3 regions of the Brachybacterium rhamnosum genome follow, and region 2 is predicted to be linked to each of the others. Evidence: predicted binding sites of a transcription regulator. Region 2 holds the regulator's gene; each other region holds the start of a gene.
The links. Region 2 encodes LexA, which represses DNA repair genes until DNA is damaged. Its sites were predicted from a motif close to TCGAACANNTGTTCGA; they were not measured.

Region 1 (7,276 bases), on a different contig from region 2:
CGGAGCTGAGGAGGGTCAGGACCCGCCGGCCATCGTGGTCGTGCTCGCGGAAGTCGCCATGGCGGCGTTGAGGGCGTCGATCATGCGGCGCAGGGCGGCGGCGGCCGGCACGTCGGCGTCGAGCGCCTCGACGGTCCGGTCGAGCTGTCGCCGGGACATGCCGCCGGACTCCTCGCGCAGGATCCTCTGCCCCACCCGGAGGGCCTTCAGGATCTCCAGCAGCACGGCGTCCTGCAGGCTCGCCCGCCGGGTCCCCTGCAGGACGGCGCCGAGGCGGGCGCGGAGCTCCGCCTCGAGGACCGAGCTGCCGGCGGGCCACGAGGTGAGGAACCAGCCGTCCTTGCGCCGCACCTCGCCGGCGGCCGCGAACGCGTCGCCGATGGTCTCCGTGACGTCGCAGTCACGCTTCCCGAGCAGCGAGCCCATCCTCGGGGACCGCAGCGTGGTCAGGTGCGCGAGGACCTGGTCCAGCTCCGCCACGCCGGTGGGGGCCGGGTCGAGCACCTCGACGCGGGGGCTGCGCCCCTCCGTCAGGGCGATCCGCTCGCGCAGCAGCAGCTCGGTCAGCACAGCAGCGACGAGCGCCTGTCGGCGGTACTGCGTCGCCTCCTGGCGGCCGGACTCGTGAGTCAGGAGCAGGAACATCTCGCCGGGGATCGAGGTCATGCCCCCAGTGTGCCCCGGGGCATGCGCGAGGTCACCACCCGATCGTCGGGGTCCTGCCCGACGCCCGTCGGCCCCGGGCCCGAAGTCCCGGTGAACCTCCAGCCGTGCCTGGCAGGATCGGCCGGACGCCCTCCCGCCCCGACCCGAGGACCCCATGCGCTCTGCCTTCTCCCCCGCCCGCCTCTACGGCACCCTCGCCCTCGCGGAGGCCGTGACCTGGGCCCTCCTGCTGATCGGCATGTTCCTCAAGTACGGGCCGCAGGTCACCGAGCTCGGCGTGCGGATCGGCGGCGGCCTGCACGGCTTCGTGTTCCTCGCCTTCGTCGTCGCGACCGTCGTCGTCGCGATCGACCAGCGCTGGCGGGCCGGCGAGCTGCTGCTGGGCCTCGCCTCCGCGATCGTGCCCTTCGCGACGATCCCCGCGGAGCGCTGGCTGCTGCGCCGAGGGAAGGTCGGCGAGCAGTGGCGTCTGCGGGAGGAGCCCGCGCGCACCGCGCCGGAGAAGCTCGTCTCGCTCGCCGTGCGCCGCCCGGTCCCGTCGGCCGTGATCGCCGTGGTGCTGGTCGCCGTGGTGTTCTCCGCGATGCTCGTGGTGGGCCCTCCCGGGAGCTGATCGCCCTCCGCGACCGCCCGTAGACTTCCCCGGTGCAGTGCCACCACTTCGACGCCGGGGAATGCCGCTCCTGCACCCTGCTGCCCCTCCCGCGCACCCGTCAGGTGCAGGAGGCCGGCGCACGGATCCGGGAGCTGCTCTCCCCCTTCGTCGACCCCGCCGCCGGCGCCGCGCCCGGTGACGTGTGGGGGCCGCCGGTCCTGGGCGCCGAGTCCGGCTTCCGGGCGCGCGGCAAGATGGCCGTCTCCGGCACCGCACAGGAGCCCGTGCTGGGCCTGCCCGGTCAGGCCGAGGGTGCGGACCTCTGCGACTGCCCCCTCTACCCCGCGGGCGTCGAGGCCGTGCTCGAGGGCGTGAAGGCCCTCGTGCGCCGCGCGCAGGTGCCGCCCTACAGCGTCGCCCGACGTCGCGGCGAGCTCAAGAACGTCCTGGTCACCGCCTCGCCCGACGAGGAGCACGTGGTGCGCCTGGTGCTCCGCACGGACGCCGCGCTGGGGCGGATCCGCGAGCACCTGCCGCGGCTGCTGGAGGAGCACCCCTCGATCGTCGCGGTCTCCGCGAACCTCCATCCCGAGCACACCACGCGGGTGGAGGGCGAGGAGGAGGTGCCGCTGTGGGGCGCCGCCTCGATCGGCGTGCGCACCGGGGACGTGGTGCTGCGGGCGCGACCGCGGTCCTTCCTGCAGACCCACACGGAGGTCGCCGGGCAGCTGTACCGCCAGGGCGCCGCCTGGATCGCCGAGGCGCTCTCCGCCCCCGCGCCCCGCGTCTGGGACCTCTACTGCGGCCTCGGCGGCTTCGCCCTGCACACCGCCCTCGCCGCGCCCGCCGCCCTCATCACCGGGGTCGAGGTCACGCCCGAGGCGATCGACGGCGCCCGCGAGGCGGCCGCGGCGCACGGTCTCCCGGTCACCTTCCTCGCCGACGACGCGACCGCCTGGGCGCGCCGCGAGGCGGAGGGTCCCGAGGGTCCGCCGGATGCCGCGATCGTCAACCCGCCGCGGCGCGGGATCGGCCCCGAGCTCGCCGGCTGGCTCGAGGGCTCCGGCGTCGCCGACGTCGTCTACTCCAGCTGCAACCCGGCCACGCTCGCCGCGGATCTCGCCGCCATGCCCTCGCTGCGGATCGTCGCCGCCCGCTACGTCGACATGTTCCCGCACACGGAGCACGCCGAGGTGATCGTGCGACTGCGCCGCACCCCGACCGCCGTCCCCTCCCCGAAGGATCCCCGATGACCACCGCCCCGGCCGCCGAGGCCGCCCGCGTCCAGCTGCTGTCCCTGGGCGGCACGATCTTCATGCACCAGGACGCGGACGGCCAGGGTGCCGTGCCCTCCGACGATGCGGGCGCCCGCCTCGCCGCGGGGCTCCGGGGCGCGGGCGGCGACGGCGGGATCGAGCTCGTGCACGAGGAGATCGCGAACGTCTCGTCCGCCTCGGTGCGGCCCTCCCACCTGCGCACGGTCCTGCAGCGGGCGCGCGCCGCTGTGGACGCGGGCGCCCTCGGCGTGGTCCTCACCCACGGGACGGACACGCTCGAGGAGACGGCGTTCCTGCTGAACCGGTTCTGGGACCGGGACGCGCCGCTCGTGGTCACCGGCGCGATGCGCCCCGCGAACGCCGCGGGGGCCGACGGGCCCGCGAACCTGCAGGACGCGGTGCATGCGGCGGCGGCGGCGCTCGCCCGGAGGCTCGGCGTGCTCGTCGCCTTCGACGGCGCGCTGCATCTCGCGGACCGGGTCACGAAGGCGTCCTCGCGGTCGGTCTCGGCCTTCGCCTCGGAGCCGTCGGGCCCCCTCGCGCTGGTCGACGGGCCGCTGCTGCGCCCCCTGTTCCCGGCGCCGATGCGGCCGGCGCTCGTGGGCGGCGACCTGCCGGAGGAGCTGCCGACGGTGGCGACGATGACGAGCGGGCTCGGCGACGACCTCACGCTGCTCGATGCCTTGGCGAGCAACGGGTCGGCGGCGGGACTGCGGGGCCTCGTCGTCGCGGGCGCCGGCATGGGCCACGTCGCGGCGGGCGCCGTCCCGCGGCTCACGGCCCTGCTCGAGGCCGGGGTGCCGGTGGTCGTCGCGACGCGGGTGGCGAGCGGCGGCACCTCGGAGACCCACTACGCCTACCCCGGCGCGGGGGCGGATCTGGTGGCGCGCGGCATCGTCATGGCGGGTCTGCTGTCCCCGCAGAAGGCGCGTCTCCTACTGCAGGTGCTGCTGGCCACCGGCGCCGATGCCGCGGCGATCCGGGAGGCGTTCGCCGGCTTCGGCTCCTGAGGGGTCGGCGCTAGACCGCGGCGTCCCGCAGCGACGGCGCGAGCGAGGTGTACTCGTGGCCCGTGGGGGTCGTGATGCGCAGGACCTTCCCCGACGCCACGGCGGCGTCACCGGCATCGGCATCGGCACTACCGGGCACGATGGCGGCGCTGGGCGCGAGGGTGGCACCGACCGCGAGGCCGGGCTCGAGGCGCGAGTCCCAGCCGGGCATCTCCCGCACGTGGTTGAAGCGCTCGCAGTGGCCGACGCCGTTGCTGAGGTCGGTGGCGCCGCCGTCGGCCGCGCGGTGCACGTGGTCGATGTCCCGGATCGGCGCATCGCACCAGGGCGTGCGGCAGTGCTGATCGCGCAGGCTGATGAAGCGGCGCACGGAGCCGGTGAAGAAGCGACGGCGGGTGTCCATGCCGTTCAGCTCCCCGGTGGCGGGATCCGTGTACAGCCGCCGGATCCAGCGCGAGGCCTCCTCCGGCGGGGCGATCGGCAGGGTGGTGCCCTGACGGTCCGACGGCGATGACTGCGATGGGTGCGGCGATGTTGCCTGCGACGGCGGTGGCGGAGGCGGAGGCGGCGAGATGACGCCGCGCGGCGGCGGTGCGCCGCCGGGTGGCAGTGGTCCAGTGCTGGGCGGAAGCAATCCGGTGCCGGGTGGCACCGATGTGCGATGCGGGGTGCGGAGCGCCGCGGTCGCCCCGAGCGCGAGGCCGCGGGCGACGCCGCCGGGGAGGGGCATGCCGTCGAGGGTGGCGGTCTCCTCCGCGCCGGCGAGCAGCGTGCGGTCCGTCATGAGCAGCTGGATCTCGATTGGCACCCCGACCATGGGGGACCGACCTGTCACGCGCTCCACGAGGAGATCCGCCATGACGGCCCCCGCGGGCAGCGAGCCGCTCTCCCCCGTGGCCCGGGCGGTCGCCGCCGCGGAGCGGAGCGCGGCGATCATGGCCACGCCGTCCTCGACGGGGACGAGGGCGTGGAGATGGCTCATGCCGTCCGGGGCCGGCCGCAGGCCCAAACGCCGGGAGGCGACCGCGAGGGAGCGGCGGCGGACGGCGGCCTCCGGATCCAGGGACTGCGCGAGGGCGAGGGCCCGGCGGCCGGCGGCTCCGGCCGTCAGGGACGGGAGGACCGGGGCGAGGGCCTCGTCGACCCGGTCGCGGTCCTCCTCGTCCAGGAGCAGGACGTTCCGCGCCACCTGGCTCGCACCCCAGTCGCTGATCCGGCCGCCCTCGAGGAGGCGCAGGGTGCGGGGAAGGCTCTCGACCAGCACGCGATGGAAGGTGAGCTGGTCCGAGGCCTGCTTGGGGGTGACCCGGCGGGCGAGGGCGAGCTGATCCGCGATCCCCCGACCCAGGTCCTTGCGGGGCACGCCGAGCCTGCGCTGCTCCTCCAGCTGCGCGTCGCGGAAGGCGACCTCCGCCCGCGCCTGGACGGCGCTCAGCGATGCGCGTGCGGACTCGAGCGCGGCGACGAGGTCGATCTGAGTGGAATCAGGGAGTGCGGAGAGCTGCTCCGACGAGGGCGCACCGGCGAGCAGATCCGCCATGTCACGCATCCATTCTTCGACCATCATTCCCCCTCCCCCAAGCGTCAGATCAATTATCCACGTCGACACACACCCATCGATCTGACCTGCGTCGTCCAGTGGATCCATTCTCCCAGAACACCCGTTCGACAACAACGCTCACTCGTCAGGAACATGAAATTGTGGATAACCACAGAGTGGGGAGGAACGATTCATCGCTCCTCCCCTGGCCGACTCCTCGGCTATGGGGAGGAACGGCGGGATCGGGGGCCGATCGAGCCGCGGAGCCGCGGAGCCGCGACGCTCAGCGCACGGGGGCGGGGTCAGGACCCGCTGCCGCCCCGGAGCGAAGACGTCGCGTCCGTCCCACGGCGCGGACGGAAGGCGGCGAGGGTGCTGCGCCAGGTCTCGTGGAGGGTGCGCCCGTGGCGCCATTCGCGCCAGGTCAGCAGGATGATCGCGAGGTCCAGCACGGTGAGCAGCGCCATGCCCCACGTCGGCCCCACCACGAGGGCATAGACCTGGTAGACGAGGAACACGCCGAGCGCCCCGATCGCCCAGGGGTAGACCCGGCGGGACCCCAGGAGGAGGGCGGCGACGATCGCGACCTTCACGACGCCGTGGAGGAGCACGTAGGCGGCGAGGAAGGTCGTGGTCCCCGTGTCGAGGTGGGCGAGGGAGTGCAGGAGCGCGCGGGCGATCGCGTCGTCGGGGTCCTCGCGCAGCTCACCGGCGGTGAGCAGACGGGCGAGGTGCTGCAGCTGCGCGGGGGTCGTGACGAGGAGCAGCACCCCGCCGATCAGCTCGAGCAGGCCGTCGATGCCCTTCCCCACCACGCCGACGAGGAAGACGAGGTCCAGGACCGGGCGGGAGCGATGGGCGTGCGGACTCGTGGCGACCATGCCGACTCCCCTCCCCCGGCGCAGGCTGCGACCGATGCGGCGAAGCGTAGCGCCGGGGGCCGGGAGGGCTCTCGGCGTCAGACGACGGAGTGCCGCACGAGGCAGAAGGGATGCCCGGCCGGGTCGAGGTAGACCTTGAACGACCCCGAGGCGGAGGGCTGCTGCTCGTGGACCGTCGCGCCGAGGGAGAGGACGCGCGGCTCGGCCTCCTCGACGTCGCTCACGGAGAAGTCGAGGTGGAACTGCTGGGGGTGGGTGCCCGTCGGCCAGGTCGGGGCGACGTAGTCGTCGATCCGCTGGAAGGCCAGGGTCGCCTCGCCCTCGAGGTTCTCCGGGGTGATGCCGCCGCGCGGCGGGGTGAGGGTCGTCCAATCGCGGTCGGAGCCCTCCTCGATGCGCCAGGTCAGCAGCTTCGCGTAGAAGGTCCCGAGCTCGAGCGCGTCCGGGCAGTCGAGGACGACGAGGTCGAGGCGGGGGATGACGGGGTCCTGGTCCAGGTTCTCCATGACGACACGGTAGGGCGCGAGGAGTGCTCCGGGAAGGCACTTCGCAGGTTCCGGCCCGCGGCGTCGCCCGCCGGACGCCCCGGGGACGCACGCTGTTCACACGAGCACCCCGCGGCACCATCGTCGCCTCCCGGGTGACAGACTGGTGGGGTCCGCATCGCCGGCGCGCGAGCGGCCCCGGACGGCGCCCCCGCGCCGCCCGCCCCGGCCCTCACGCCGCGCCGCATCGAAGGAGGCCCCATGCCCATCGCCCTCGACCCGAGTCCCGCACTGCAGGAGTTCGCGCATCCCGAGAAGCTCGTGACGACCGAGTGGCTCGCCGAGCGGATCGCCGCCGGCGAGGCCGACGGCCCCGAGCTCGTCGTCGTCGAGTCCGACGAGGACGTGCTGCTCTACGAGACCGGGCACATCCCCGGCGCCGTGAAGATCGACTGGCACCTCGACCTCAACGACACGGTCACCCGCGACTACGTGGACGGCGAGGCCTTCGCGGCGCTCATGGACCGCCACGGCATCACGCGCGGGACCACCGTCGTGCTCTACGGCGACAAGTCGAACTGGTGGGCCGCCTACGCCCTGTGGGTGTTCGAGCTGTTCGGCCACGAGGACGTGCGTCTGCTCGACGGCGGCCGTGCCGCCTGGCAGGCCGAGGGGCGCGAGCTGACCACCGCGGAGCCCACGCGCGCCGCGAGCAGCGGGTATCCCGTGATCGAGCGCCAGGACGCGCCGATCCGCGCCTTCCGCGACGACGTGCTCGGCTTCCTCGGCGGGCAGCTGATCGACGTCCGCTCTCCCGCCGAG
Region 2 (7,276 bases):
CATTCTGGCACGGAGGTGGCGCCGTTCACATGCGGTCCCGAGCTCGAGGGGCCGGGGCGATCACAGCGACGGCGGGGTGTCCCGTCCGTCGCCGTCACGATCCGCGAGGAAGCGCTCGAAGTGGTCGCCGATCTCGTCCGCGGTCGGCATGTCGACCGTCGTCGCGAGCGGCGACCCCTCCTCGTCACGGTCCGCGTCGTACTGCTCCTCCAGGGCGCTGACGACCTGCCCCACCTCGGCGTTGCGCTCCAGGGTGCTCTCGAGCGCCGCGCCGGCGGCGTCCGTGAGATCCCCCAGCGCCACGAGCGGCAGGTCCAGCCCGGCTCCTCCGGAGACCCGGCGCAGCAGCGCGAGCGCCCCCGCGGGGAAGTCCGTGCGGGCCAGGTAGTGCGGCACCTGGGCCGCGTAGCCCATCGCCGGATGACCCGCGCGGCCCAGCTCGACCTCGAGGAGCGCACCGAAGCCGGCCGGAATCACGATCTCCGTGCCCTCCTCGGGCCGCAGGGACCCCTCGGGCGGGCGACGCTCCTGCCCGCCGAGCAGCTCGGGATCGTTCGCATGGGCGAACAGCCCGATCGGGCGGGTGTGCGGAACGGCCATGGGGACGGCCTGCATCCCCACCACCCGGCGCACGCCGAAGAACTCCACGAGGTCCACGATCGCCTGGGCGAGCCGCTTCCACTGGAGATCGGGCTCCGGACCGTCCAGGAGCAGGAACGGCTGGTCCGAATCGTCGTACATGAGCGAGAGCGTGAGCTCGGGGATCTCGACCCGCTGGAAGGAGACCCCGTCGAAGACCGCCTGCGGTCGGGAGCCGCGATAGTCCAGCAGCTCGTCGACGTCGAAGCTCACGAGCCGGACGTGGCGCAGCTCGTCGCGGAGATAGGTCGCCGCGATGCGGCAGGCGTTCCCGGCGTCGACCATGCCCGGCAGCGCATGGACGAGCGTGAGGCCCTCACGGGGCACCGCCTCGAGCAGCTCCGAGGCCTCGAACGAATACAGATCCCGAGGATCACGCATCTGTCCCCTCCTCCCGGGCCGACGGGTGGCGCGCGCACCCAGGCGCGTCCACCATAATGGACCACCGCGCTTCGCCGGCCCGATGTCCTCGGTCGGCGGCCGGCAGGAGTGGAAACGTCAGGGGGAGCAGGTCCGTGGACGACGCCGAGGAGCAGATCCGTCGCGAGATCGCGCGTGAGCAGACGCACGCCGATCGACTCTACGCACGGCTCGACGAGCTCATCATCCAGGTCGAGGGCAACCTCGAGAGCATCCAGGCGTCCCAGCACGCCTCCACCCATCAGAACCGCTCCGAGCGGGACTCCTTCATGGCGCTGTACGAGGACCGTCTCGCACTGCTGCGCTCGGTGTCCCACGGCGTGGTCTTCGGGCGGCTCGACACCGAGGAGGACGCCCGGCGGTACATCGGCCGCATCGGCCTGTTCACCGCGGAGCGCGAGCAGATGCTCGTGGACTGGCGCGCCCCCGCCGCGGCCCCCTTCTACCAGGCCACCAGCGCCGACCGGCAGGGGGTGCGCCTGCGGCGCCACCTCATCAGCCGCGGCCGCACGATCACCGGCCTGGAGGACGACGTCCTGGACCCGACGGTGCTCGCCGAGGGGGACGACGTGGTGCTGCAGGGCGAGGGCGCCCTGCTCGCCGCGGTCTCCGAGCGCCGCACCGGCCGCATGGGCGACATCGTCGCGACCATCCAGGCCGAGCAGGACCGCATCATCCGCTCCGAGAACCGCGGCGTGCTCGTGGTCCAGGGCGGGCCGGGCACCGGCAAGACCGCCGTGGCGCTCCACCGCGCCGCCTACCTGCTCTACACCCACCGACGCCGCCTCGAGCACACGGGCGTGCTGATCATGGCCCCCACCCAGGGGTTCCTGCGCTACATCGAGCGCGTGCTGCCGAGCCTCGGCGAGTCCGGCGTCGTGATGACCACGCCCGGGACCCTGTACCCGGGCGTCGAGACGACGCTGCACGATCCGGACCCCGTGGCGCGGGTCAAGGGGCACGCCGACATGGCCGAGCTGCTCTCCCGTGCGGTCAAGCAGCGCCAGCGCATCCCCGCGGAGGACGTGCACCTTCGCATCGACGGGACCGAGCTCGTGCTCAGCCGGGACGACGTGCGCGGCGCCCGGCGCGAGGCACGCTCGGGCCACAAGCCCCACAACGCCGCGCGCGCGGTCTTCGTGCGCGCCGCGCTGAACCGGCTCGTCACCCGCTACGAGAAGGCGCTCGCCGCCGAGGGCCGCACCGTCGTCCCCGAGGACCGCGGCGACCTCCTCGCCGATCTGCGGAGCGATCCCGACGTGCGCCGGGCGCTGAACCTCGCCTGGCTCCCCTACTCGCCGCAGGGCTTCCTGCGGATCCTGCTCTCGCGGCCCGATCGCCTCCGGGAGGCCGCCCCGCGCTCCCTTGCCGATCACGTGCATCTGCTCGTGCGCGGCAAGGACGAGCCCTGGACGGTCGAGGACGTGCCGCTGCTCGACGAGGTCGCCGAGCTCCTCGGGGAGGACTCCGCGCCCGACGAGGCCCGTGCCCAGGAGGCCGCCTCCCGGCGTGCGGCGGACGTCGAATACGCCCGGCGCGTGCTCGAGAACGTGGACAGCTCGGGGATCGTCCGCGCCGAGGACCTCGCCGACCAGGTCACGCGGGTCCGCGACGGGCGCTCCCTCGCCGAGCGCGCCTCCTCCGAGCGCTCGTGGACCTACGGCCACGTCGTGGTCGACGAGGCGCAGGAGCACTCCCCCATGAGCTGGCGCGCCCTCATGCGCCGCTGCCCGACGAAGTCGTTCACCGTCGTGGGCGACGTCGCGCAGACCTCCTCCGCGGGCGGGGCCTCCTCCTGGTCCGCCGCGCTCTCCCCGTATGTCCAGGACCGCCTCCAGGTCGAGAGCCTCACGGTCAACTACCGCACGCCGGCCCGGATCATGGAGCGGGCCCTCGCCATGGCGGCCGCCCACGACCTGCCGGTCACGACGGTGAGCTCGGTGCGCGAGGGCGAGAGCGACCCCGAGATCCTCAGGGTGGGACCGGACGAGCTCGCCGCGGGCGCCGCCCGCGCGGTCCTGTCCTGGCGCGACGGCCGGACCGGCCGGACCGCGGTGATCACAACTCCGGAGCGGATCGGCGAGGTGGCCCGCGCGCTCCAGGAGCAGGGCGCGGTGTCCGGACAGGGACGGATCGGACTCGGCTCCTCCGGTGTCGACGACGAGATCGCGGTGATGAGCGCGCAGGACGCGAAGGGCCTCGAGTTCGATGCGGTGGTCGTCGTGGAGCCGGCGGAGCTCGTGGAGCAGCACGGCGCCGGGGACCTCTATGTCGCGATGACCCGGCCCACGACCCATCTGGGCGTGGTGCACGCCCGGGACCTGCCGGAGGGCGTCGGCGCCTGAGCCCCCCCCCCCCGGTGGGCCCTCGGCGCCCGGCGTCCCGGCGCCTCGAGGGCCGTCGACGAGCGCCGCTCGGGGCAGGCCCGCGGACAGAGATCGGCGGCCGTGGCTTCCCCTCCACGACCGCCGATCAGATGTGCGCCGCGCGAGCGCACGGGGGCTATCTTACGCACACCCTGGGAGTCTCCTGACCACAATCCACCACATGGTGGACGAGTCTCAGGACGAGGCCGGACCTTCGTCGCGAAGCCGACGGATCGCCGCCTCGAAGTCGTCGAGGGACTCGAACCCCTGGTACACGCTCGCGAAGCGGAGGTAGGCCACGAGGTCCAGCTCCTGGAGCGGCTGCAGGATTGCGAGCCCGACGCCGTGGGCGTCGATCTCCGCCTGGCCCGATCCACGGATGTCCTCCTCGACGCGCTGCGCGAGGACGGCGAGCTGATCGTCGGAGACGGGACGACCCTGGCAGGCCTTGCGCACGCCGGAGATGACCTTCGCCCGGCTGAAGGGCTCGCTCACCCCGGATCGCTTGAGCACGGAGAGCGAGGCCGTCTCCGTGGTGGAGAAGCGGCGGGAGCACTGGGGGCACTGGCGCCGGCGCCGGATCGTGCCGCCGTCGTCGGACGTGCGCGAGTCGACGACCCTCGAATCGGGATGACGGCAGTACGGGCAGTGCATCGGGCCAGGGTACCTGGCCCGGGGGATCAGCGCCCGGCGGGATCCGCGGCGGGCAGCACGATCTCCTGGCCCTGCGTGAGGCGCGGGGTGGGGAGCTCGTTGAGCGCGCGGACCTCGGTGACGAAGTCGGCGTCGCTCATGCCCTCGGGGGCGTAGAGATCGGCGTAGGACCAGAGGTCGTCGCCGGCGGCCACGGTGACCGTCCGCTCGCCGTCGGCCCCGTCACCCGCGAGGGCGGAGGGGACGTCGAGGACGAGCAGGGCGAGGGCGGCGACGGCCAGCCCGAGGAGGAAGGCGATCGCGGTGACGAGCATGCGGCCCCGACGGGTGACCTCCAGTCGAACACCTGCACGAGCGGGACGGGCGACAGAAGAGGTGCCACGCAGGGGAAGAGCGGTGACGGTGGCCTGACGAGTATGCATCTTACGAACTCCTGTTCGATCGAATCTGTGTGCGACTCTAGGGCAGACCGTCACGACACGCAAGAGAAAACTCGAACACATGTTTGGAGTTCGCTCCCGGCCGACCTACCCTGGGTGACACGACCACCGAACCGCGAGGGTCAGACAGACGAAGCCAGGAGGACCGCCCGATGTCGCCGAGCATCCCGTCCCGACCCGAGCCGCTCCGCCGCCTGCGCGAGGAGTCGCCGTCCGAGGCCACGGCCGCGCTCTCCCGTCGCCAGCGGCTCGTGCTGGAGACCATCACCGCGTCGCTGCGCTCGCGCGGCTACCCGCCCACCATCCGGGAGATCGGCGACGCCGTGGGACTCACCTCGTCCTCCTCGGTCTCCCACCAGCTCCAGGTGCTCGAGCGCAAGGGATTCCTGCGTCGCGACCCCCGCAGCCCCCGCGCGATGGAGGTCGTCATGCCCGGGGAGGACGGCGCCCCCGAGCAGGAGGCCGATCCCGCCGAGGTCATGGCCGGCCCCTCCGTGCCCGTGCCGCTCGTGGGACGGATCGCCGCAGGCGTCCCCATCACCGCGCATGAGCAGGTCGAGGACGTCTTCACGCTGCCCGAGCGGCTCGTCGGCGACGGCGACCTCTTCCTGCTGCAGGTGGTCGGCGAGTCGATGATCGACGCGGCGATCTGCGACGGCGACTGGGTCGTGGTCCGCTCGCAGCCCACGGCGGAGAAAGGCGAGATCGTCGCCGCGATGATCGACGGCGAGGCGACCGTCAAGACGTTCGCCCAGCGGGACGGCCACATCTGGCTCATGCCGCACAACCCGGCATTCACGCCGATCCTCGGCGACGCCGCCGAGATCCTCGGCAAGGTCGTCGCCGTCCTCCGTGCGGTCTGAGGTCGCGCTGGGCCCAGACCCCACCGGCTCGGGTACCGTCGGCCCAGACCCCACCGCACGGGCTTCCGCCGGCCGAGTCCCAGCCAGCTCAGGCCCCTCCGGTTCAGTACCCGCTGGGCTCAGCGTCCGTCACGCCACGGGGCCGTCGTACCGCGAGGCTCAGGACGCGCTGAGCCGCCTCAGCGCGTCGACTGCGACGCGCGGGTCCTGGGTGGGCCACAGCGGAGGCATCGCCGCCCTCAGCACCTGCCCGTAGCGGGCCGTCGCCAGCCGCGGGTCGAGCACGGCGACCATGCCGCGGTCCTCCTGCGTGCGGATCAGCCGGCCGGCGCCCTGCGCCATGAGCAGCGCCGCATGCTGCACGGAGACCGCCATGAAGCCGCTGCTCCCCCGCTGGTCCACGCGCTCCTGGCGCGCAGCCGTCAGCGGATCGTCCGGGCGCGGGAACGGGATGCGGTCGATCGTCACCAGGCGGCAGGCCTGACCGGCGACGTCCACGCCCTGCCACAGGGTGAGGGTGCCGAAGAGGCTCGTGTCCGGGTCCTCCCGGAAGTCCCGCACGAGGTTCCCCATCGAGTCCTCCCCCTGCACGCCGATGGGGAGGTCGAGCCGGGCGCGCACGTGCTCCGCGGCGAGCTCCGCGCCCCGGCGGGAGGAGAACAGGCACAGCGCACCGCCGTGGGAGGCCTCCACGAGCTCGGTCAGATGGTCGAGCATCTCGATGCTCGGCCCCTCGCGGCCCGGCCGCGGCAGATGCGCGGCCGTGTAGAGGATGCCCTGGCGGCGGTAGGCGAACGGGCTTCCCACGTCGAGGCCCGCCCAGGCGCCGTGGTCCTCCCGGGAGGGGACCTCGTCCACCCCGGTGCGTGCCGCGCGCGCGAGCCCCACCTCCCCTGCGGGCGGCTCGAAGCGGCCGCCCAGGGCGAGGGTCGCGGAGGCGAGCACGGCCGTGCGGTGCTCGAGGATCGCCCCGCGCATCGCGAGCGCGACGCTCAGCGGCGCGACCTGCACGCTCGAGCGCCCGGTGACGGGCGAGTGGGAGACGGAGACGACGTCGTCCTCCGCCGGGTCCAGGAGACGCTCGCAGACGTCGATGATCTCCTGCAGGCTCGAGCGCACCGCCTTGCGCGCGCCGGCCGTGCCGACCACGCCCTCGTCCCCCGCGTCCTTGGCGTCGGTGTGGGCGGTGCGGGCCTGGACGCGAAGCTGCTCGATCGCATCGGCGAGGCGCTCCGGGAGGTCCCCGATCACCCGCCCGTCGGGGACGAGCGCGAGGGCCTCGCGCAGCTCGTCGCCGGCGTCGTCGAGCGCGGTCGCGGCCATGCCCAGACCCCGGAGGTCGCGCACGGTCCCCCGCACCATGCCGGGGACGAGCACCTCGGTGACGGCGCCGGTGACGCGGGAGGTGAGGTCGTGGGCCTCGTCGAAGACGACCACGTCGTGCTCGGGGATGATCCCGTGGCCGTCGAAGGCGTCGATCGCGAGCAGCGCATGGTTCGTGACGATGACGTCGACCTCCTTCGCGATCTCGCGGCTGCGCTCGGCGAAGCAGGACCCGACCATCGGGCAGGTCTGGCCGAGGCACTGGTTGCCGAGCACGGAGACCTGACGCCAGGCGCGGTCGGAGACCGGGTCCTCGAGGCTGTCGCGGTCACCCGTCTCCGTCTCCTCCGCCCAGGCGCGCAGTCGCCGCACCTGGTCCCCGAGCCGTTCGCTCGCGCCGGAAGCGGGATCCACCGCGGCCTCGGAGAAGAGGGAGCCGGGATCCTCGACGGGGTAGCCGCCGTCCATCTTGTGCCGGCACAGGTAGTTCCCGCGCCCCTTGAGCAGGGCGAAGGTGGGCGTGCGCGGGAGGTGCGGGGCGAGCGCGTCGACGATCCGCGGGAGGTCCTTG
Region 3 (7,276 bases), on a different contig from region 2:
CACCGCCTACGACGCGGCGTCGATCAAGGCCTCCGGCTTCGACGGCGGCAAGATGCTCACCCGCATCGACCTGCAGGACGACCGCACCTCCTTCATCCTCGAGGCGACCGCGCAGGGCGTCACCGACCTCGCCCGCCACGAGCTCATCGCCATGGTCGAGCCGTTCTGGTCCTCACGGCCCGGCGGCCCCGGCACGAAGGTCGTCAACGACCTCTCCCCGGAGGCCGTGATCCGCTCGATCCACGTGGCCCAGGGCCTCGGCGCGACGAGCGCCTACACGTGGCTCAAGCTGCCCGCAGTGGACGACATGGAGCGCGTCATGGACGCGACCACGCTGCCCACCCTCATCCTGGGCGGCGACCCCGCGCAGGACGACCCCGCGACCCTCCGCGCGACCTGGAAGCGCGCGCTGGACCGCCCCAACGTGCGCGGCCTCGTGGTGGGCCGCACCCTCCTCTACCCGGCGGACGACGACGTCAACGCGGCCGTGGCCGCCTCCGTCGCCATGATCCGCTGACCCACCGGAAGGAGAACCCCATGACCGGGACACAGCTGCACCTCCCCGCCGGCTCGACCGCCCAGGGCCCCTACGACACCGTCGTGGACCCGGGGGAGCGGGACGGCTGGGAGCACACCGGCCTGCGCGTCCTCGCCCTCGAGCCGGGCGGCCGCGCCGAGATCGGCACCGCCCGCACCGAGCTCATGGTCGTCCCGCTCAGCGGCGCCTGCACCGTGACCGTGAGCGACGCCCGCGGCATGCAGGAGCTCGTGCTGCGCGGCCGCGAGAGCGTCTTCGCGGGGGCGACCGACGTCGCCTACGTCGGCATCGACTCCCACCTCGTCGTCGCGAGCGACGACGGGGGCCGCTTCGCGCTCGCCGCCGCCGTCGCGACCCGGCCCTTCCCGGCCGCGGTGATCCGCGCCGAGGACGTCCCCGTCGAGACCCGCGGCGGCGGCACCATGACCCGCCAGGTGCGCAACTTCGGCACCGTCGGCTCCTTCGACGACTGCGATAGCCTCATCGCCTGCGAGGTCATCACCCCCGGCGGGAACTGGTCCAGCTACCCCGCGCACAAGCACGACGAGACCACGGATTCCGAATCGGAGCTCGAGGAGATCTACTACTACGAGATCCAGGACGCCCCCGCCGGCACGCCCGGCTTCGGCTTCCACCGGACCACCTCGAGCCGCGAGGCCGAGCCGCTGGACCTGCTCGTCGAGGTGCGCTCGGGGGACACCGTCCTCGTGCCCCACGGCTGGCACGGCCCCTGCGCGGCCGCCCCCGGCCACGACATGTACTACCTCAACGTCATGGCGGGCCCCGCCCCGGAGCGCGCCTGGGACATCACCGACCACCCCGACCAGACCTGGGTGCGCGGCACCTGGGAGGAGACCCGATGACCACCACAGCCCCTGCCAGCGACATCCGCGTGGGCGTGATCGGCGTGGGCCAGATGGGCGCCGACCACGTCACCCGCATCGCCCGCCGCATCAAGGGGGCCCGCGTCGCCGTCGTCACCGACTACTTCCGCGACAAGGCGGAGGAGATCGCCGCGTCGGTCCCCGGCTGCCGCGTCGTCGACACCCCCGAGGAGCTCATCGCCGCCGAGGACGTCGACGCAGTGCTCATCGCGAGCCCTGGCAGCTTCCACCGCGACCAGGCCGTGGCCTGCATCGACGCCCGCAAGCCCGTGCTCTGCGAGAAGCCGCTGGCCATGAACCCCGAGGACGCCTACACGGTCGTCGAGGCGGAGGCCGCGGCCCGCGCGGCGACCGGCGTGCCCTACGTGTCCCTCGGCTTCATGCGCCGCTTCGACCGCGAGTACGCGGAGCTGCGGGACGCGATCGCCGCGGGCGCGCTGGGCGAGATCAGCCTGCTGAACCTCAAGCACCGCAACGCCCACACCCTGCCCGGCTTCACGGACACGATGATGGTCTACGACTCCGCGGTCCACGAGGTCGACGCGATCCACTACTTCCTCGGCGAGCAGGTCACCGGCGTGCAGGTGATCCTGCCCGTCCCCGGCCCGCGCGCCGCCGAGGGCCAGCACGACCCGATGCTGCTGCTCTTCCGCACCGACGCCGGCCGCATCGTCACCGACGAGCTGTACGTCAACACGGCGTCCGGCTACGAGGTGCGCACCGAGGCGGTGGGCTCCGCGGGCATCGCGACCATCGGCCTCGAGCACGGCCGCGTCACCACCCACCAGGAGGGCGGCACCTGGGGCGGGGCGATCCCGGCGGACTTCCGCCCCCGCTTCGTCGACGCCTACGACGCCGAGGTGCAGGCCTGGATCGCCGCGATCGCCGACGGCTCGAATGTCGCCGAGCGCTCCGCGACCTCCTGGGACGGCTACCTCGCCGCCGCCACCTGCCGCGCCGCGGAGCAGGCCCTCACCGCCGAGGGCTTCGTCGCGGTCACCGCCCGTCCCCGTCCCTGACCCCTCGCCGACAACGGAGTCTCGACATGTCCCACAGTCCTGTCCCCCCGGTCTCCCAGGGCACCACGCAGCTCCCGCCGCTGACCCCCGGCCCCTACAAGCGCCGGCTGGGCCTCGTCGCCCTCGTCGCGACGCTCGGCGGCCTGCTCTTCGGCTACGACACGAGCGTCATCAACGGCGCCGGCGGCTTCATGACCGAGGATCTCGGGCTCTCCGAGATCGGCCTCGGCGTCGCCGTGAGCTCCCTGCTCTTCGCGAGCGCCGTCGGCGCCCTCACGGGCGGCCGGGTCTCCGACGCGATCGGCCGACGCACCACCATCCTCGTCATGGCCGTGCTGTTCATCGTGGGCGTCCTGCTCGTGGTGACCGCGCCGGGCCTCGCGCTCGTGGTCACCGGTCGGATCGTCCTCGGTCTCGCCGTCGGCGCCGCCTCCGTGGTGGTCCCCGTGTTCCTCGCGGAGCTCGCCCCCTACGAGATCCGCGGCTCCCTCGCGGGCCGCAACGAGTTCATGATCGTGCTGGGCCAGCTGCTCGCGATCGTCATGAACGCGATCATCGGCAACGTCTGGGGCGAGCAGTTCCCCGGCATCTGGCGGGTCATGTTCCTGCTCGCGGCGATCCCCGCGGTGCTGCTGCTCATCGGCATGGTGCGCATGCCGGAGTCGCCGCGCTGGCTCGTCGACAAGGGTCGCCAGCAGGAGGCCCTCGAGATCCTCGACCGGCTGCGCCCCGCGGGCCGCGCCGAGCCCGAGCTCGAGGACATCGCGCTCGCCCGCCACGCGGAGTCCCAGCGCACCTCGATGGGCGTCGCCGGGATCCTGAGGAACAAGAATCTCGTGAAGATCGTGCTGATCGGCTGCGGTCTCGGCTTCTTCCAGCAGACCACGGGCATCAACGCGATCCAGTACTACGGCGAGCGGGTGCTCGAGGTCGCGGGATTCGGCCGCGGTGGCGCGCTCATCGCGAGCATCGCCCCCGCCACGATCTCCGTGGTCGCCGCGGTGGTCGCGCTGCAGATGATGGACCGCTTCAGCCGCCGCAAGACCTTCCTGTGGGGCTACGGCCTGGTCGCCCTGTTCCACGTGCTCATCGGCACGACCGCCTCGGTCATGCCGGAGGGGACCGCGAAGCCCTTCGTGCTGCTCGCGCTCATCACCGCCTTCGTCGGCTCGATGCAGCTGTGCCTGAACGTGGCGACCTGGGTGACGCTCTCGGAGATCTTCCCGCAGAAGATGCGCGCCTTCGGCATGGGCGTGAGCGTGTTCGTGCTGTGGATGACGAACTCGATCCTGGGCCTGTTCTTCCCCTCGATCATCGCGGGGCTCGGGCTCTCCTCGACGTTCTTCGTGTTCGCCGTGCTCAACGTCGTCGCCTTCCTCTTCGTCCTGAGGTGGGTGCCGGAGACCCGCGGCCGCACCCTCGAGCAGCTCGAGGAGGACGTCACGACCGGCGAGATCTACCTCCCGAAGCTCAAGCAGGACAGCTGACAGCGCCCGTATATTTGTCCGGACCAGCATCCGGCGACGAAGGAGCCCGCGATGACCACGATCCCGCCCGAGGGGACCCTCGTGGAGGTGCAGGTCGACCGGTCCTCCTCGACGCCGCTCTACCTGCAGCTCGCGGGCGCCATCGAGGAGGCCGTGCGCTCGGGGGCCCTGCCCCCGGGCAGCCGCCTCGAGAACGAGCTCGCGCTCGCGAAGCGGCTGGGTCTGTCCCGGCCCACGGTGCGCCAGGGCATCCAGGACCTCGTGGACAAGGGCATGCTCGTGCGCAAGCGCGGCGTGGGCACCCAGGTGGTGCAGGCCCCGGTGAGCCGGCAGGTGGCGCTGACCTCCCTCTACGACGACCTGCGCACGGCGGGGAAGTCCCCGCGCACGGAGATCGTCGAGTACCGGGTGGGGCGTCCCTCCCCGGAGGCCGTGGACCGGCTCCAGCTCTCCCCGGGCGACCAGGTGCTCGACCTCCTGCGCGTGCGCTACGCGGACGACGAGCCGCTCGCGGTCATGCGCAACGTGGTCCCCGAGCGGATCGCCCCCTCGCGCGCGGAGCTCGCCGCGAACGGCCTGTACGCGTGCCTGCGGGAGCGGGGCATCGTCTCGGTGCTCGCGCAGGAGCGGATCGGGGCGACCGTGGCGGACGAGGAGCATGCGGAGCTGCTCGACGAGGAGATCGGCGCGGCCCTGCTGACGATGGAGCGGAAGTCCTTCGCGAACGACGGCAGCGTCGTCGAGTACGGCTTCCACGTGTACCGCGCGAGCCGCTACTCCTTCTCGGTGACGCTCGTCGACTCCTGATCAGCGCCGCGTGCGCAGGGTGATCGTGCCGCCGTCGATCGCGGGCCGCTGACCGGTCGTTCACGCGCATCCCCTCGTGCACTCGGCCTGCGCCTGCGGTCCCGCGAGAGCCGCCGGCCCAGGTGCGGACCGGGACCCGCTCGCCGCTCACCGCGCCCGTCGCGGCGGAGGGGGCCGCGCTCGGGTCACCCGCGCCCCCGAGCTCACCCCGCTGGGCATCGGGGCGCCGCCGCGCCGCCCACCCCCGGTATCCCCACCGCTTCCTCGAGGGCATCGTCCCCGATTGCCCCGTGCAGGGGAGGCGGCGGGCGCGGGGCACCGTCGCGCTGCGGCGGACGAGGCTCGAGCGTTTCCTCCACATCGCCCGGTTATCCACATTGGTGGACGGGGTGGTGGATAACCGGCGCGAGTCCCGCCGGCGACGCCACAGGGAATCGGTACAGGTCGGTGCCCAGTCGTTCCTCCCCACCGCCCTGTTGTCCACAATTTCAGGTTTCCGCATCGAATCACTTCCCGTGGGTGAACGCGTGTTCTAAACTGGGATGACAGGCGACGGGGTTGATGGCCCGTCGGCGGCACGGGAGGGGAGGGGGAGATGCGTGAGGGGACGGCAGGCGCCGAGGCGCCCATCGGGGCACCGCTCGCCGTCGCCGCGCCGCCGTCCTTCCCGCCGCGACGGATCATCCGCGCGCGCAGGCCGCTCACCCTCGAGCGCATCGCCGCGGAGTCGGACGTCCGCATGGACGGCGTCGAGGTCCCGATCGCGGAGCGTCTCCTCGTGCGCCAGCGCCGCAAGTCCCGCGAGCTCGCCGAGGAGATCGGCGAGATCCACCTGCTGTGGGTCGAGGACGCCGACGACCAGGCGGACGTCAACGCCGTCGTCATCGCGAACACGCTGCGCACGGACCTCCCCACCGCGGAGCGCCTGCTGCGCGACGCACGCCTCGCCGTGACCGACCTGCCGCTCGTCCTCCGGCGCCTCGCCGCGGGGGAGATCTCCGTCCCCGCCTTCGAGCACCTCGTGCGCAAGGTCCGCCCGCTCGCGCCGCAGCAGCGCCGCGTGGTGGACTCCTATGTCGCGGAATGGGACCTCGAGAACATCCCGGCGGATCGCTACTGTCGCGAGCTGTCCCTGCTCGTGACCTGGTGGGACACGGATGCTGCGCGCCCCGGCCCCGCGGCGATGCGGGACGTGCGATGCGAGATCCTGGCGGAGGGCTCGGGACTCGCCTGCCTCTCGGTCCTCGGCCCGATCCCCGAGATCTATGCGCTCATGAAGCAGGTGGACGGCACTGCCCCGTCCGTCCAGCGCGCCCAGCGCCACGCGCTCGAGGCCGGGGAGCCGGTGCCCTTCGACCTCGACGGCGACGTCGTCGCGAGCGGTCACCCGCTCCCGCTCGCCGCGCTGCGCTATGCGATCCTCACCCGCAGCCAGCTGGAGACGCCCGGCGTCGAGCGCCGGGGTGTGGATGCCCATGTCAACGTCGTGGTCCCCGCGCTGACCCTCCTGGGGCTCGCCGATGCCCCCGGCACGCTCGACGGCGTCATCCCGCTGCCGGCGCCGCTCGCGCGCCGGCTCGCCGCAGGGTCCCGCACCTGGTACCGGATCCTTACCGACCCGGCTGACGGCGCCTTCCTCCCCGTCCCTGCCGCTCAGTACCGGCCCACGACCGCGATGGCCGAGCACCTGCGGTTGCGGGACCCGGTGTGTGCGGTGCCCGGCTGCATCCGCGGCCGGCTCACCCCGGCGGAGATCGACCACATCGAGGAGTTCAGCCACGAGGATCCGGGGAGCGGGGGAGCGACGGAGATCCGGAACCTCCACCGACTGTGCTGGTGGCACCACCGGTTGAAGACGGAACGCCTCATCGATCCCGAGAAGGCGCCGGATGGCACGACGACCCATTGGGAGATCGGTCAGCTGCTCACCCTTGACACCCGCCAGAACACGGACCTGCTCACCCCTGCCATGGTGGAGCTGCTCGAGGACGCCTGGGCGGAGCACGAGGCGGAGCGCCTCATCGCCTCGCTCGCCCCGCTCGACGAGGAGATCGCCGAGCCCGAGCCGCCGCCCTTCTGAGCCGGAGGACCGCTCAGCCGTTCGGCCCGCAGAACGTGGCGACGTCCGGTGAATCGAGCCGCTGCGCAGAGGTCGGTCCTTGCGGCCAGCCCTCGGGGAGCACGCGGGAGCAGGGACTCGGATGTCGGACTCCTCCGTACTCTTGTCAGGTGGACACAAGGAGTGTCGCAAGGGGGACGGACAGGTGCAGGACGACGGTCGGAGCGGGCGATCGCCGCAGCGACGCGGGCAGAAGAGCTACGCGATCACCTGGGTGCTCTCCCTGTTCCTCGGGGCGCTGGGAGCGGACCGCTTCTACCTGGGCCGGTGGAGGACAGGGGCGCTGAAGCTCCTCACCTTCGGCGGGCTCTATTTGTGGTGGCTCGTGGACCTCGTGCTCCTGCTCGTCGGTCGGACTCGCGATGCGCATGGCCGGCCGCTCGTCTCCGACACCCCCACCCGATGGGCGAGCCGCATCATCA

Region 1: ABD080_RS03265 (HNH endonuclease signature motif containing protein) is a predicted target of LexA. The motif match lies at 5,202-5,217, and genes of this name have one in related genera.
Region 3: ABD080_RS04275 (HNH endonuclease signature motif containing protein) is a predicted target of LexA. The motif match lies at 5,255-5,270, and genes of this name have one in related genera.

The regions. Positions count from the first base shown of each region.
Region 1 covers NZ_BAAAIS010000002.1:297,610-304,885, forward strand. The annotation lists gene hrpB (ATP-dependent helicase HrpB) at 1-9, shown strand, start outside; gene ABD080_RS03245 (GOLPH3/VPS74 family protein) at 16-666, opposite strand; gene ABD080_RS03250 (DUF3817 domain-containing protein) at 821-1,279, shown strand; gene ABD080_RS03255 (methyltransferase domain-containing protein) at 1,312-2,514, shown strand; gene ABD080_RS03260 (asparaginase) at 2,511-3,548, shown strand; gene ABD080_RS03265 (HNH endonuclease signature motif containing protein) at 3,559-5,088, opposite strand; gene ABD080_RS03270 (DUF2127 domain-containing protein) at 5,391-5,969, opposite strand; gene ABD080_RS03275 (VOC family protein) at 6,047-6,475, opposite strand; gene ABD080_RS03280 (sulfurtransferase) at 6,716-7,276, shown strand, end outside.
Region 2 covers NZ_BAAAIS010000001.1:301,389-308,664, forward strand. The annotation lists gene ABD080_RS01400 (proteasome assembly chaperone family protein) at 61-1,020, opposite strand; gene ABD080_RS01405 (HelD family protein) at 1,155-3,404, shown strand; gene nrdR (transcriptional regulator NrdR) at 3,621-4,079, opposite strand; gene ABD080_RS01415 (peptidoglycan-binding protein LysM) at 4,106-4,393, opposite strand; gene lexA (transcriptional repressor LexA) at 4,672-5,382, shown strand; gene ABD080_RS01425 (ATP-dependent DNA helicase) at 5,542-7,276, opposite strand, start outside.
Region 3 covers NZ_BAAAIS010000002.1:519,840-527,115, reverse strand. The annotation lists gene ABD080_RS04300 (Cgl0159 family (beta/alpha)8-fold protein) at 1-517, shown strand, start outside; gene iolB (5-deoxy-glucuronate isomerase) at 538-1,401, shown strand; gene ABD080_RS04290 (Gfo/Idh/MocA family protein) at 1,398-2,441, shown strand; gene ABD080_RS04285 (sugar porter family MFS transporter) at 2,468-3,928, shown strand; gene ABD080_RS04280 (GntR family transcriptional regulator) at 3,980-4,735, shown strand; gene ABD080_RS04275 (HNH endonuclease signature motif containing protein) at 5,331-6,815, shown strand; gene ABD080_RS04270 (GmrSD restriction endonuclease domain-containing protein) at 7,000-7,276, shown strand, end outside.